DNA from 4 places in the Paenibacillus sp. NPDC056933 genome. Region 1 is predicted to be linked to each of the others. Evidence: a T-box and tRNA genes for the amino acid it is inferred to sense, from the RefSeq annotation. Region 1 holds a T-box; the other regions hold tRNA genes.
What was found. A T-box is a leader RNA that pairs with one kind of tRNA and senses whether it is charged. The one in region 1 lies ahead of leuS (leucine--tRNA ligase), so its partner is inferred to be a tRNA-Leu.

Region 1 (3,913 bases):
ATTGTGTCAATTATCTGCTTGAAAAAGAGGACGTCGTTCGTACATTCCAGCGTACATACGAGATGCTGAAGCCGGAGGGCACGTTCCTGTTCGATGTGCATCATCCGAACACACTTATTCGATACGAAGAGGAGCAGCCTTTTGTATTGGATGAACGATCCGTATCGTATATTTGGACCTGTGATATGGATCATGATCGGTGTGAGATTGAGCATCATCTGAGTATATTTTCACGAGTGGCTGAGAGCGGCAAGGATATGTACCAACGGTTTGAAGAGGTTCATGTTCAGCGTGCGTATGATCCGGACTGGATGAAGCTGGAGCTGACAAAGGCTGGTTTCCGAGATGTCCGTGTATATGCTGATTTTGAGTGGAAAGAGGCAAAAGAAGGCGCACAGCGTCTGTTCTATGTAGCCGTGAAATAGAATGAAGATGTAGAACTGTCCTTATAATGCATAAGGGCAGTTTTTCTTATGTATTTTGAATCTCTGCTTACAGCGTTAACACTGTAAGAAAAATAAAAGTTTTTTGTAACAATGGGTATTGTCAGTCTAGGTAAATGGAAGCCATAATAGTTGAATGGAAAGAGTTCTCTAAAATGTATCCTCAAACCTAGGCCTAAACGGGCAAGCAAACGATCAAGATACCGTCAAAGCAGGTTAGCCCTTCTCCTTGAGGTCCTTCGTATCAGCGCTATCTGTGGTCATGTTCCTAGTTACGAAGGGTTTAACTTTGACGCAGAGGGTGGAGCGCTAACGAATCTGAGACGTCTTATTTAGGGGGTTGAAGCTCCTTCCGAAAGCTAAGGAACCTGAGACACGTTATAACAAAATTAGGGTCCTTTTGTAGCGTTTTTTAAAAGGTTTTTAGAAAATAACGCGTCTGGAGTTCCTTACGATTGAAAAGGAAGGTCTGGTGGCCAAATAGGACATCCTCGGTTCCTTAGAAAAACGTTTGGCCACTTGCTAGGATAAGTTATGGGTACTTCAAGGCTTTTTGGAAGCGGGCAGCCATACTGGGTTTGCCATATTTGAGTTTGAAGATTACGCCCTGGTAAAATTAATCCGAAAATTAAAAGTTCAGGTGAGGTGCAAAATGGAAAGTACATACAAAACGAGGCTGACTGCCGACCAGCTAGACAAGATTGTGAAGCATCACTTTAACACCGTTATCAAAGCTTATAAGGAAATGGTCGACGGCTGGGCAAACCACGCTTACTTTATTACACTGAATGACGGACAGAAGGTAGTACTCAAAATAGCTCCTTCTAATGGCATTAAGCTGATGCGCTGTGAGCAGCATGTCATGGTTGCTGAGGTAGAGGCACTTCGACTCGCGGAAAAGCTTCAGGATGTACCCGTTCCCCGGGTATTGGCCTATGATCCTTCCCTGAGCCTGGTGCCGGCCGAATATTTTATTATGGAATATATGCCTGGAACGCCCTATAACAAAGTCAAGGATCAATACCGTGTGGATGAACAGGAATCTATTGAGCAGCAGCTGGGTGCATACAACCGCCGAATGAATGAGATTAAAGGCGAGAAGTTTGGTTACTTTTCCGTAAAGAAACCGAAGTATGCCACATGGAAAGAAGCTTTTCTAAGCCTGATGGATGACATGCTTGCAGATGGCAAAGAAGCGGGTGTGGAATTGTCGATTCGTTATGAAGAATTGGAGCGTTTGATTCAGGAGAAATCGGATGTGCTGGATGATGTCAAAGAGCCTGTGCTTGTGCATTGGGATTTGTGGGATGGAAATGTATTTGTGGAGGCGGGAAAAATCACGGCCATAATCGACTTCGAACGTTCTCTCTGGGCAGATCCTCTCATGGAGCACTATTTCAGTCATTTTAATAATACACCGGGATTCCTCAAAGGCTATGGAAGAGCAGCTACAACAAATAGCGAACGAAAAAGAAGAAGTTTATATGATCTGTACTTTGATCTGGCGCTGAGAATCGAGTGTCCGTATCGTCAATATGATAACAAGGAACACATTCAGTGGACGATTGATAACCTAGAAGAAGGAATTAAGCGATTCCAGTCGTCATGATGTGTAAACTGATGAATAGCGCCATTTATAGGCAAAAGACAGTGTAATATTGACTTTAATGCTGTTTTTTTATATAATGGTCCCGATATTGTATACATATTTCGATGATAAGGATCAGTAGTGAGTCCTGTACATGACAGAGAGCCGGCGGTTGGTGCAAGTCGGTTGACAGTATTTCACGAACTCGCCTTGGAGAAATGCGGTGATTACACCATCCTGTGACCGACCGGAGCAACACTCGGGTTCAGGAATGGAAATCCGCATCGGTTAACCGCCGTTACAGGTCCAAAGGGAGTGGATGACGAAGAACGTTCGTCCGCTAACTAGGGTGGTACCACGGGAATTCAACCTCTCGTCCCTAGCGCTGCAAACGCTACGGGATGCTGAGGTTTTTTTGTTGCAATAAAAGTGAATAACCAGAGGAGGAACAATAGATGAGTGAGAATCAACAGCCAAAACACGGCTATCAGCCACAAGTCATGGAGAAAAGCTGGCAGCAGTACTGGGATGCGAATAAAACGTTTAAAACGGGTGAGGACCCGGCTAAACCGAAGTTTTATGCATTGGATATGTTTCCATATCCATCCGGTTCCGGTCTGCACGTAGGTCACCCGGAAGGGTACACGGCAACGGATATCGTTTCACGCTTCAAACGTATGAGAGGATACAATGTGTTGCATCCGATGGGTTGGGACGCCTTTGGTTTGCCTGCCGAGCAGCACGCCCTGGATACGGGCGAACATCCGCGAGAGATTACATTCCGCAACATTGACAATTTCCGTCGTCAAATCAAATCCCTCGGATTCTCGTATGACTGGGATCGGGAGATCAGCACGACTGACCCAGACTACTACAAATGGACGCAATGGATCTTCATCCAGCTGTACAATAAAGGCCTGGCTTATGTAGATGAAGTACCTGTTAACTGGTGCGAGGCTTTGGGTACAGTCCTGGCGAATGAAGAGGTTATCGACGGCAAGAGTGAGCGCGGTGGACATCCGGTCGTTCGTAAACCGATGCGCCAATGGGTATTGAGAATTACGGAATATGCAGAACGTTTGCTGGAAGACCTGGAAGAGCTGGACTGGTCGGAAAGCATCAAGGATATGCAGCGCAACTGGATCGGCAAATCGACCGGGGCGGAAGTTACTTTTTCCATTGAGGGTCATGAAGAAGTGATCAAAGTGTTTACGACACGTGCAGATACGTTGTTCGGCGCAAGTTATGCTGTATTGGCACCTGAGCATGAGCTGGTGGAAGTCATTACAACGGCAGAACAGCATGAAGCAGTCAAAGCATATCAGGAACAGGCTTCTCGCAAGAGCGATCTGGAACGCACCGATTTGGCTAAAGATAAAACGGGTGTGTTTACAGGAACTTATGCAATCAATCCGGTAAACGGAGCGAAGGTGCCTATCTGGATTGCCGATTATGTACTGGCTGGCTATGGCACAGGGGCGATCATGGCCGTTCCGGGACATGATGCTCGTGACTGGGAATTTGCAAAACAGTTTGGTCTGGACATCATCGAGGTGGTACAGGGTGGCGACGTGACACAAGAAGCGTATTCCGGAGACGGACCGCATGTGAACTCCGATTTCCTGAACGGATTGAACAACGAAGAAGCGATTGCGAAGATGATTGCCTGGTTGGAAGAGAACGGCAAGGGACAAGGCAAAACAACGTACCGTCTGCGCGATTGGTTGTTCAGCCGTCAGCGTTATTGGGGTGAGCCAATCCCGATTCTGCATCTGGAAGATGGGACGATGAAGACAGTGCCGGAGGATCAACTTCCTTTGCTGCTGCCTGATATCGATCAGATCAAACCTTCGGGTACTGGAGAGTCGCCACTGGCAAACGT
Region 2 (3,913 bases), on a different contig from region 1:
CAGAAGCTGGACTAATGGTACTGTTCTGCCCTCCTGAAGGAATTTCCGTTGTTACTCTAAGCGCATCCAGCAGCATATATTGGCCCGATTCTTTGACCACCTTCAAGGTATGCGAACCACTTTCCAGTTCGGCTGCACTATACAGCACCTGTTGGACTTCTCGTTCACCACTGGTATAAGCGTTTACCGTTTCAGGCGTTCCATTGTCGAGTGTGACAATCATGTCTCCCAGTCCTTGATCCTTCTCCGTCAGCAGGTCAATACCTGTTCCTGTAAAGGTATATTCAAAATAATCGCCGTCCTTTTCAGTAAAATGAACATCTTCTTTGTAATCCCCGAAACTTCTTCCGGTGTTTGGACTCCACGAACCCTTGTATTGAATATGGCTGTCATCATCATTAATGTAAACCACATCGGTAACGGCAGCAGCATCCATTGAAACCGCATTTGCAACATTTTCTACATTCGTGATTGGGTCCACTTCTGCTTCCAAGTCAACTCCTTGCTGCGTATTCGCAGAGTCTGTGGTCGAGGAATCCGCAATGGCGATGCTTAGATCCTGTCTGCCATCGATTTGCTCCTTGCCCCCGTTACGCTTCCAATCCCCACTGTAACGCATGCCCGTGTCATCATCATTAACGGCCGATGTGCCGCTCACGGCAGTTACTTTAAGCATTCGGGAAGCATGGGGTTCCAACACGCCGCCACTAAATTCCGTATTAAAAGTTCCCAATTCGGAATGGCTCCAAAGGTCTCGGACCAAAGCCGGACCTTCGAGGCCAAGATCGCTCCATTTCACGTTCACCTCTGCACTCCGGTTGCCCAGATTGAACAGAGCTACGCTGTATGTACCATCTCCGTTATTGGCATACCATACCTGCTGTTTGGTGTCCATGGAAACCGGATGGGCTGGACGTCCGGCCTGATTGACCGCAATGACTTCATCATTCGTAAGCAGCTCCAGTCCATAGCTGTCCAATCTGGTCAGATCATTACCTGTATAAAGCGGTGCTGAAGAGATTGCCCAGAACGTGGTAGCGGTCTTCCGCTCGTCCCTGGTCAGACCATCCATCGAGCCATTCCCGACATTCAGGGAATCAAAGTCGTTCCAGCCCCCTGGACCTGCATCGCGCCACCAGATGGCCGCGATGGGGAATAAACGTGAAATGCTCGACCATTCCGTTAAGCCCTTACTGCTGTCGTAGGCTTCAACATCCCAGTCGATTCTCCAACCGTTCGCATACTTTTTCCAGAAATCCACGTAATTATGGTCGAGCGCCCAGGAAAGCTCAAACCAGATGTTATTTCTGTCCAGGGCTTTGGACCATGCCTCCACATCACCGCGTGCATCCCGACTCAGGTTATTGATTCCCGATCCCGGAGTTACACTGTCGAATTTGACAAAGTTAATGCCCCACTCCCCCAGAAGATCGGCAATGGAATCGATGTATTTCTGTGCGCATGGGTTCGTAAAATCGATTTTGTACGTGTACGAATCCCAAGCATCCATAACAACGAGCGGCTTTACCGCGATATCCTGCATACGACATGCTCCACCCGTCCCATAAACCTCAAGATTTTTGTTATAGGCGGTGATTGATAATCCCGGGATCAGATAGATCCCGATCTTCTGCCCATTATTATGGACATAATCGATGACCTCCTGAAATCCGTTCGGATAAAGAACAGTACTCGGAATAGGACGGCCATATTCATCCTCGTCACCGTTCCAGCCAGCATCAATATTAATGTATTCATATCCATGGGCCTGCAGCTTCTCACGCATGGCATCTGATTGCTTCTTAATGCTCTCGGCCGATGTCCAGTTACCCGCCCCGTCATACACCTGCATGCTGTAGCTGCTCCAGCCCATATACGGCTTTTGGGCGAGACTTTTATCTGCTGCTTGTGCCACATTACCTTTCGTCCCCATCATCCCGAACTGCACTGCCGCAATCATGAATACCATAAAACACATTGCCATCCTTTTTCCGATTCGTTTCAAATTATCCCTACCCCCTCTGAATTTGGTCATTCAAATCATGGTTGATAGCGCTTCCATACGAGAAAAGAATAGTGGATGCATGATTCACAGAATAGGTACAATTCGGTATTTTACGTACAAATAACCTGAATTGAAGGGGCAAATCGTCGTAGAACGAACATCTTTGCATTACTGGATAAATAAACAAAGGAAAACTTCTTCTCTTTTCAAGTTGAAAGAATGAAATGAGATGCATTAGGACGAACACCTATTAAAATCCGTAAACAAATAAAAAGGTTCCTCGAGTGGCATCAATGCCCTTCGAGGAACCTTTTACGTATTACATATGATGCGGTCGAGAGGACTCGAACCTCCACGGGGGTAAGCCCACACGGACCTGAACCGTGCGCGTCTGCCAATTCCGCCACGACCGCGTATATCATATCTCCGAGATATTATATCGCGGCGACAAGAAGTAATATATCATGTGGAATAATTTGTGTCAACAAAAAAATAATTTTCCCATTCTATGTTTAAAGCTGTATTCTTCCATCATTTCATGTAAAACAAAAAACCAAGGCCAACACAGTTAACAAGCGCTGTATTACCCTTGGTTTTGTTTGGATATTAAGTATGAGTCAAATTATTGTTATTGTTTATTTTATTGTTCTGATTGAAATTGATGAAAAGCGTGAAAGAACTATATCTTGGAAGGCCAGTTGCCGTACCAGGCATATCCGCCTCTTCTTTCCTTATCGATTTCGCTGAGCTTGTATTTCACAACCCCATCACGTCCTACGAAGATCGGTTTATCTGTTCCAATTTCGTAAAAGCGAGCCCAAATTGGTGCTGCGCTTGAATCAGCAACGATTTGGCTATCCCCGTTTTCTCTAACATATTTGTACCCTGTGATTTTCACCTTGTTGAACCAGGTTTCTGCCGCTTTGATTGAAGCTGTAATTTTTGAGTTCGACGGTCTTGTTTTCAAAAACTTCACAATCGTACTGCTCTCTCCAGCACTGAGAGAAGGCACTTCGTAAATTCTTGCTCCTGCAGGTTTAAGGGAACTGGAATCATGCTGCTGTCCCCATGCAGTCAGTTTGCCATTAGCGACAACCTGTGTATTCAGAATAGCGTCTACTCCTTTGGCAACTGATTTTTTACTGCGATCCGCAAGAGTGCTGTCGATGAATGAGAAGTCACCTTGGCGTGCACCTACTTCATCCAGCATGTACATGACATTAATCATGGCATCATCGTTGAAGGTGATGTGCTTGTGATAACCTGAGCTCTGGTATACTTGCGGCCATCCGCCATTGGAATATTGCATGTTTAGTAGAAAGTTGATTCCTTTGATGGCAACAGCCGAATACCGCGGGTCATTAGTCTTCTTAAATTCCTTTGCTAATCTTCTGATTTCTGAGTATGTAGCTTTGTTATCAATCGTGGATTTCGCCCACTCGCCGCTTGTTTCCTTATAATCTTTCTTCCATCCTCCGTCAGCACGCTGATTTTTCAAGATATCAGCAATACTCGCTGTCGTTCCCGAGGCGTCTGCAGCAGATACCTTCGCAATTGGCTGATATACTATTCCAATAACAGACAGAACCATTGTACAAGCCATAACAAAGGATGCAAACCTTACTTTTGATTTAAACATCAGATTAGAACACCTCTCCCGCTTCATTTTATGCAAACTGTTTCCCTGATCCTGCCCTCCTTATATTTGATTATAAGATCAAACTTTTTCTTTTTATCCAATATGTGGATTGGATAAAACCATTCTATGCAAAACAATGAATTATGTCAATATTCGCAACAACATGTAACAACTACTTTGATTCCTGTTAGTGTCATCCAAACCCTTGCGAAAAAGCAATTCATTGTCCAATTTCTATCCATTTGAAACAGTTGTTACTTTTTTGTCAT
Region 3 (3,913 bases), on a different contig from region 1:
GGAGTTATCCGCCCATGACTCAGCCAAACGGGCCAGGGCGGGGATTGGCTATGTGCCGCAAGGGCGGGAAATTTTCCCTCAGCTTACGGTTAAGGAGAATTTGTTGCTGGGACTGGAGACCGGCGCTCCGGGTGTGAAGACGTTACCGGAGGATGTGCTGGCGATGTTTCCGGTGCTTGCCACGATGTATGGACGGCAGGGTGGTGATCTGAGTGGGGGGCAGCAGCAGCAGCTGGCATTCGCCCGCGCGCTCGCTTCCCGGCCCGGACTGCTGCTTCTGGATGAGCCGACAGAAGGCATCCAGCCTTCCATCGTAGAGGATATCCGGCAGGTTATTTTGCAAATTAAGGCAAAGGGCGAGATCTCTATCTTGCTGGTGGAGCAAAGCATTGATTTTGTACGCGGTGCTGCAGATTATATCTATGTAATGGACAAAGGAGCGATTGCACTGCAAGGGACACCGCGAGAGCTGGATATGTCGCAGTTTGAGCACCATCTGTCTGTGTAGCCAAGGTTCATGGCGTAGGATGAGTTTAGGAGCGCTTGTCCAAAATGTTGGAGTATTTGGGATATAGTCTTCGGATGCAATCCGGGCAGATATCATGGGTGAATTCGGCATGTGTGTGCTTCTCCAGATAACTCTCGACAGAGTTCCAGGCGTCCTGTTCATCCTTGATCTGTTTGCAGACAGCGCAGATGGGCAGCAGCCCGCGTAATGTGCGAACTTCGGACAGGGCCTTCTTTAGCTGCTGTTCTATGTGTTTCTGTTCGGTGACATCTGTGTGAGCAATTAGGGCAAGATCAGACAGCAGAGTTGGATCGGCCTGCCTTAACGGGGTAAGCTCCAGACGGAACCAGCGCTGCTCCCTGTGGGTCGTTTGAATGGAAATCTCGTATGTACAACAGTCGTTAAAGGGTTTGGTGATATTTTTCAACTCTTGAACAATCTTCGCATTCTTTGCTTTCTCCTCGCGTGATATCCACGCCTCCATGAGCTGGAGGTAATGGGATGTTTCTGGTGTTCTGGAAGTGTCTGATATGTCCAGCTTGGTAGGCGGCTGTCCGAGCCCCTGCTGCCAAGCGGTGTTGCAGCTTCGAATGATCCAGTTGTGGTCAACGATGATGAGCTGGTGATGCATGGACTGGAACGATAATCTCTCCAGATCGGATATTAAATATCTCATGAAATGAGGTCCTCCTTGGCAGAAATCTTATCTTAAATCATCAGGAATTCCCAAAATGTCTGCGACCTGGTTCCTGAACCTGGTTGCTTTGCGTGTGCCGTGAATGAGATTGGAGAGACGGTATGGCGGAATGCCGTGCTGTTCGCAAAATGTCTTCTGGTCGACCTGGAGTTCGGTTAGCCGTCGTTTGATCGCCCAACCGAACGGAGTAACAGGTTTCTTTTTGTTCAAAAGGGTTCACCCCTCAGTTAGAATGTAGTATTCAGCCGGTCATTCTTGATGTAAAATATATGGATATGCGAGCTGTAAGATTTATTATATACGTAATTGCGTCATCTAACAATTAAAAAATACGGAAATAAGTGTATTTTAATATGTTAAATGGCGTAAATGCGTTAAACAGGCAACATAATTGACATAAAAAACACGCCAGCAAGGAGGTTGCGGCGTGTTTTTTGTGTCTTACTGTATGAGGAGGTGAGTGATATGGAGGCGAAGGGGGTAGAGATTACGCCCTGTAGGCGTGAAGGCCTGCTCCAAGCATGTGAAAGCTGGGGAACAATGCTTTCATGGACATTGAGGTTGGTTGTACCAGTCCATCCGCAGCGGAGGCGCTGACGGTATGCCATTCATGCTCCAGGTCTGCGGCCAGGCGAACCAACAGGTCCTGTGTTGTATTGGTGTTGAGGGGGATGACTTTGGAGGCTTCGGTTATGCAGGCACTCATGGCTGAATGCAGATAACCCAGGACCGCCTCCTCGACAGGGATATCGAGGTGGTGGTTAATCCAGGCGTGAACAGTGGAGAGGCAGCCAACGGATTCATACTTAGCCAAGGTTTGTTCAAGTTCGCTAAAATCAATCCAGGGGTGGAGTGCGTGAGCCAGCTTAATCAGTCGTTTGCCCATTGTGGAGGCGTGTTCTCTGAGGTGTACTGGGGTCCGCTGGACATGGACGAGCTTGTCGATGAGGGCTGTACGCCACGCGTCATTATGATCTGTGGCAGTGTAGATACCTTTAATCGCCATGCCTTCCAGACGGACGATGCTGGGGTGCAATTGACAGCGCATGAATGATTCAAGATCTTCGGCACTACGAATGGTCCCTTCAGCGATATGGGTATCCATACCGAAGGAATGGGTGAACCCTCCTACCTGGATAGAGGAATCAAGCAGTTTGACGTAATCGAGCAGCTTATTCCCACGGTTCACAGTCTTTCGCCTCCTACGTTCGTTAAATGTTATGTTAAATAACATTTAAACTCCTTTTTAGTTCGCTTTATGTGTGTAAATCCGAATTATATGATATATATATTCACATAATTATCCGCTTTTTGTCAATAGTTTCTTGGTTTTTAAATTTAAAAATCTTATAATGTTAATTTATATAACTTTAAAAGTTATATTCGAAAAAAGTGAATGAGTTGTCTGTTTCTTATAAAAGTAGGGGGGGATCAGCCTAATCGGGTATTAAACGAGATCAAATTTAATCATATGCGGTTCATAGGAGAAAATGACGAGATAATACGATTTATGGAAGGAAAAGCGCAGTTGAAATGATAATATTAAAAATGCTTTACATTTTAACATGAACCGGGTATAATCAATTCTGTTGCCGATTATTTACGACATGCGGTCGTGGTGGAATGGCAGACACGCTATCTTGAGGGGGTAGTGGGCGTATGCCCGTGGAGGTTCGAGTCCTCTCGACCGCATTATAAGATTGATAAAGAAGCTTCCCATACTGGGGAGCTTCTTTTTTTTTGTTTTTCTATAGTAATAGGACAGAGAAAAAATCACCCGTTACCCGGTAGAGGTTCCTCTGTCCACGGGATGCGGGTGATCGTTATCTTGTTATTTGAGCAATTCTTTAATATCTGCTTCAATTTTATCAGGTGTTGTTTTGGGGGCATACCGTTTCAGAACACGTCCATTTTGATCCACAAGGAATTTGGTGAAGTTCCATTTGATAGCTTTGGAGCCAAGTACGCCCGGTGCTTCTTTGGTAAGATGCTGAAATAGAGGATGAGCGCTTGAACCGTTCACATCGATTTTCTCAAACATCGGGAAGCTGACACCGTAGTTCATCTGACAGAACTCGGCAATATCATCGGAAGAACCTTTTTCCTGTGCGAACTGGTTGCTTGGAAAACCGAGCACTTCAAACGGGGAGTCTTTGAATTTGTCCTGAAGTTCTTGCAGCCCTTTAAATTGGGGTGTGAGACCGCATTGACTTGCTGTGTTCACGATAAGCAGTACTTTGTCACGATAGTTGGACATTTCAACTTCCTGACCGCGAAGGGTGTTTACTTTGTAGTCGTAGACTGATATGAGAATCGCCTCCATTTCATATTCTTCTTATCTCCTATTATATTGATTGCAATTAAATATTGCAAAATTTAAATTTCTTTTTTAAGCACAATGTAAGCCTTCCGTGTATGAACTGTGAATGATTAGCTATGTGAATTTCGCTAAAGGGAGAATTAGAGAGCTTTGACGAGATGGGTAGAGAATGGATATGTTGTAAGCGTTATTATTGATGCGAAATGGCAAAAATCCGTCGATTCGGTGATCTGCACAGACTTTACACCGATAGGGCATGGGTGTATGATTCATATCGTAATTCCAATTAAATTAAATTTTACATGAAAAACGAAACAAACGATAATATCGCTCTGATTATGTTCACAAAGGAACGATGTTTTAATCGCTGAGTTTCCATTCATTCATG
Region 4 (3,913 bases), on a different contig from region 1:
TATATTCGTGGATGCATGGAATCCAGCACCGATAAAACATAGTTTGACTTGACTCAAGAGGATCTCTCCCTTTATTCATAATTAGCAGAAATTAGATGGTGTAGCTCAAATGCTTCAGCATCTGTCCGGCTATAGTGTTGTTAACGGTTTGAGGAACCGGCTGAGGCCCAAGTACGAGATGTTGACGTTGCTGCACCAGATAGAGCAGGGAAGCCGCTTGCAGGGACAAGCCCAGATCCATCGTTTCAACGGGGTTGCCGCTGCCGCCAGCCAGGTTCAGCATCTCGCCCTGGGTAAGCAGCATAAGTCGACGTCCGTTAGATAGTGTGAACTGTTCGATGTCCGCTGTCAGTTGTTCCGTATGTTTCGCATCCTGGCGGAGATGTTCCAAATCCATTTCCCATGAGAAATGTCCGGCATTGGCGAGAATCGTTCCATCATTCATTTGGTTAAAATGTTCCTTTAAAATGGCATTGGGACGTCCGGTGACGGTAATGAATACTTGGGCAAATGCGAATGTATCCTCCAATCGTGCCACTCTGAACCCATCCAGAGCCGCTTCCAGGCCCGCGATCGGATCAGCTTCAACAACGACGACCTGGCTGCCCAGATTACGCAAATATCTGGCAATGCCTCGTCCGCAGGTTCCATAACCAACGATGACGAAGCGCCGGGTAGGCAAAATCAGGTTCGTGGTACGCATGAAGCCTTCAATAATGGTCTGTCCGACACCGTGTTCATTTTCCATGATTCGTTTGAGTGGACTGTCATTAATGACAATGATCGGAAAAGGAATATTCTCTCCTGTCTCTTCACGCAGCAGATTGGCCCCCGTCGTCGTTTCCTCCGTACCCCCAATCAGAGAGTTATTGTCATAATGTTGGATGAGGGTGCGCGCCAGATCAGCTCCATTATCCATGAGCAGATGGGGGTGGTGCTGGAGTACACTATGGATATTTTGCAGGTGCTGATTGCGCCTGTCTGCACGTTGGCCATAAACGATGATGCCTTCTTCTTGCAGGGCTGCAGCGACGGTGTCTTTCGTTGTGCCAGGGCTGCCAGTCAATACAACCTTGGCTCCACCGGCCTGAAGTGTTCGGCATAGAACAGCAGTTTTGGGCTCTACATGAATACAGATACCGATGGTTAAACCAGCAAAAGGCAACTCTTTGGCAAACTGGGATTTTAATTCGCCAAGCAGGGGCATATGCAATTCGGTCCAGTGAATGCTTCGTTTTCCTTGTTCAATACTCTCGTGTGTTGAGTTGAGAATCATACAAAACTCCCTTTCTGTGCAAGGTAGAGCGTATCCCGAAGGACGCTTGGTCAGCTTCTTATCTACCATAGGGAGTTTAAATGCGCTAAAAAAGGACATATGTCCTTTTTGTTTAAAGTTACAAAAAAATAGTTGCAATCATATTTTAGAGCATGTATACTCTTAATTACGGTAAAACTAGCAATTGCTTGACCGAAATGCTTTTCATCCATGATGAGAAGATACATATCATGCGGTCGTGGCGGAATTGGCAGACGCGCACGGTTCAGGTCCGTGTGGGCTAACCCCCGTGGAGGTTCGAGTCCTCTCGACCGCATCACTTTTATAAAGAAGCTCTTGAATTGTCCTCGTGACGGTTCAGGAGCTTCTTTTATTTTGAGATTTACAAGGTGTTCTACAACATAATTCCAAGGAGATAGCGATAACACTTATTGGAATGAGCATTAAAAGCAACAGCGGCCTGGCTAGGTCTTTCGCATCCAGGTCCTTTGCTGTTGCTTATATGGGATTGTTCTTTCACTTTTCGATATTGTTTATTGAAATGGCAGAGGGTTGCTTTTTTTTCAGTAGCCTATGGATTCGTATTAAAGTCGACTGGCACAATGCCTTCAGCTTTCCACACTGTGCCTCTCTTCTCATACTCAAACAACTTTTCTACGGAATTCGCGACTTGGGGTCCTAATTCACGGTCGACCAAATACAAGGCCACGTCAAGTCCCGAAGTCACGCCTCCCCCGCTCACGAAACGAGGACTATCTTCAACGACTCTTGCCTCAATCGGAATTGCACCGAGAGCTCCTAACGCAGCCATGCCCATATGATTGGTAACAGCATGTCTATCTTTTAATAAACCTTCATTGCAGGCAGTAATGTACCTCCACATACGGTAGCCACAGTAATTTCCTTATTGTTAAAAGCTTGTTTTAACATATCCGGTAAGCCTGTCTTCATGGCTTGCCTTAATATATCCGGAATGGCATCTTCCGAATCTCCAGCGGGCTTGCCCGAAGCGCCAGGGACCAAAATAATTCCCGGGCGCTTCGGGTCTAATACGGTTTGCGCTTCGAGTGCAGGTCCGTTCAGACCACTCGGTACAGAACGTTTGCCTTCTGCGGATACCAATTCTACAGTAATTGCTCCTTTGGAGTACATTCCGGCAGCAGCGAATACTTCGTATGGCGCTAAAGCGTCCATTAAATCGAAACCATCGAATAATACGATTTGAACATGCGTACTTTTGTCTTTGAATGTATCATTACTTTCTTTTATTTTCGCACTTGCTGCAGGAGCAACTAGACAAAGAACCAGTGCAAAAGGCATAAGCAATCCCCATATTTTTTTCATCTTTATCCCTGTTCCTTTCGTATAGCTTAAGGCAAAAAACGGAATTGAATCCGTTTGCTTTAAGCGATTTTTTGGAGTTCTTTTTTTAGCAGTCCCGGCGCCATGACGTTAGCAGATCTTTAAGCCTGTGTCATCCTCCTTCATCCGTTTTTGCGTAGAACGACCCCTCACTCAACTTATTTGCCGTCCGTGTCCGCAAGAAGGATCATAACAAACGTGTATCTCAAACGACGTTGTAAAAAAGTCACAAAACAATAAATAATTCATCACAAATCAGGGGGACCGTTCGTTTCTTGAGGAAAGATGATAATCTGCATCGGCATTTTTTGCGGCCATTACTTTATTTCATTAAAAAAACAGCTTTAGGCACGTGGTCGGACCCGTGTCAATTCTGGGGGAGAGTTTATTTGTTTGCTATAGTACGTTTTTTAATATGTTTGTTAGATGGAATGGGGCGCTCTAATGTAGTTGACCATAGTCTAATTAGACTATATAATATTTTTTAGTCTAATTAGACCATAACAGTAATGTAAAGGAATGAAGACTAGAATGATAAAGTCATTTTTAATGTTGGGTCAGTCTAATATGGCCGGCCGTGGATTATTGCAGGATGTCGATCCTATCTATAATGAAAAAATAAAAATGCTGCGCAATGGACAGTGGCAGATGATGACAGAGCCAATTAATTACGACCGTCCGGTTTCCGGTGTGAGCCTGGCGGCATCCTTTGCCGATGCCTGGTCGAAAGCGAATCCTGAGGAAGAAATTGGTTTGATTCCTTGTGCGGAAGGCGGTAGTTCTTTGGATGACTGGCATCCGGAACGTATTCTGTTTCAGCATGCGTTATCCGAAGCCCGCTTCGCCCTGCGGTCCAGTCAAATCTGCGGAATCCTTTGGCACCAGGGTGAGAGTGACAGTTATCGTTCGCTGCATGAAACCTATTACGAGAAATTAACCCATATTATCGAGACCCTAAGAAACGAATTGCATCTTCATGAGGTGCCGTTGATCATTGGCGGACTTGGTGATTTCCTTGGGAAGACCGGTTTTGGACAGCAAGCGACAGAGTATCGACAGGTCAATGAACAATTGCAGCACTTCGCTAACGAACAGCACAATTGTTATTTTGTCACAGCGGCAGATTTGACGGCGAATCCGGATGGCATTCATATAGACGCGGTATCGCAACGTAAATTCGGCTACCGTTATTTCGAGGCTTTTTCGAAAAGATGTCATATCATGAAACCCATCCCTGGGGAGAAGCAGTCACTGAATGTGGAGCGCGAGTATTCG

Region 2: it encodes a tRNA-Leu, which carries the amino acid that the T-box ahead of leuS (leucine--tRNA ligase) is inferred to sense. The anticodon was not compared.
Region 3: it encodes a tRNA-Leu, which carries the amino acid that the T-box ahead of leuS (leucine--tRNA ligase) is inferred to sense. The anticodon was not compared.
Region 4: it encodes a tRNA-Leu, which carries the amino acid that the T-box ahead of leuS (leucine--tRNA ligase) is inferred to sense. The anticodon was not compared.

What each region holds. Positions count from the first base shown of each region.
Region 1 is NZ_JBHUQN010000002.1:1,131,003-1,134,915, reverse strand. Features, by position in the region: gene ACFTRD_RS20025 (class I SAM-dependent DNA methyltransferase) at 1-425, shown strand, start outside; gene ACFTRD_RS20020 (phosphotransferase family protein) at 1,096-2,052, shown strand; T-box leader at 2,148-2,415, shown strand; gene leuS (leucine--tRNA ligase) at 2,487-3,913, shown strand, end outside.
Region 2 is NZ_JBHUQN010000001.1:1,389,271-1,393,183, reverse strand. Features, by position in the region: gene ACFTRD_RS06475 (X2-like carbohydrate binding domain-containing protein) at 1-2,005, opposite strand, end outside; tRNA gene ACFTRD_RS06470 (tRNA-Leu) at 2,335-2,418, opposite strand; gene pelA (pectate lyase) at 2,685-3,644, opposite strand.
Region 3 is NZ_JBHUQN010000001.1:701,953-705,865, forward strand. Features, by position in the region: gene urtE (urea ABC transporter ATP-binding subunit UrtE) at 1-508, shown strand, start outside; gene ACFTRD_RS03005 (nitrogen regulation protein NR(II)) at 534-1,184, opposite strand; gene ACFTRD_RS03010 (XRE family transcriptional regulator) at 1,212-1,415, opposite strand; gene ACFTRD_RS03015 (urease accessory protein UreF) at 1,693-2,394, opposite strand; tRNA gene ACFTRD_RS03020 (tRNA-Leu) at 2,815-2,897, shown strand; gene ACFTRD_RS03025 (glutathione peroxidase) at 3,037-3,513, opposite strand; cyclic di-AMP (ydaO/yuaA leader) riboswitch at 3,881-3,913, shown strand, end outside.
Region 4 is NZ_JBHUQN010000001.1:1,290,615-1,294,527, forward strand. Features, by position in the region: gene ACFTRD_RS05945 (Gfo/Idh/MocA family protein) at 1-57, opposite strand, end outside; gene ACFTRD_RS05950 (adenosylhomocysteinase) at 92-1,276, opposite strand; tRNA gene ACFTRD_RS05955 (tRNA-Leu) at 1,509-1,592, shown strand; gene ACFTRD_RS05960 (type 1 glutamine amidotransferase family protein) at 1,848-2,159, opposite strand; gene ACFTRD_RS05965 (type 1 glutamine amidotransferase family protein) at 2,120-2,620, opposite strand; gene ACFTRD_RS05970 (sialate O-acetylesterase) at 3,170-3,913, shown strand, end outside.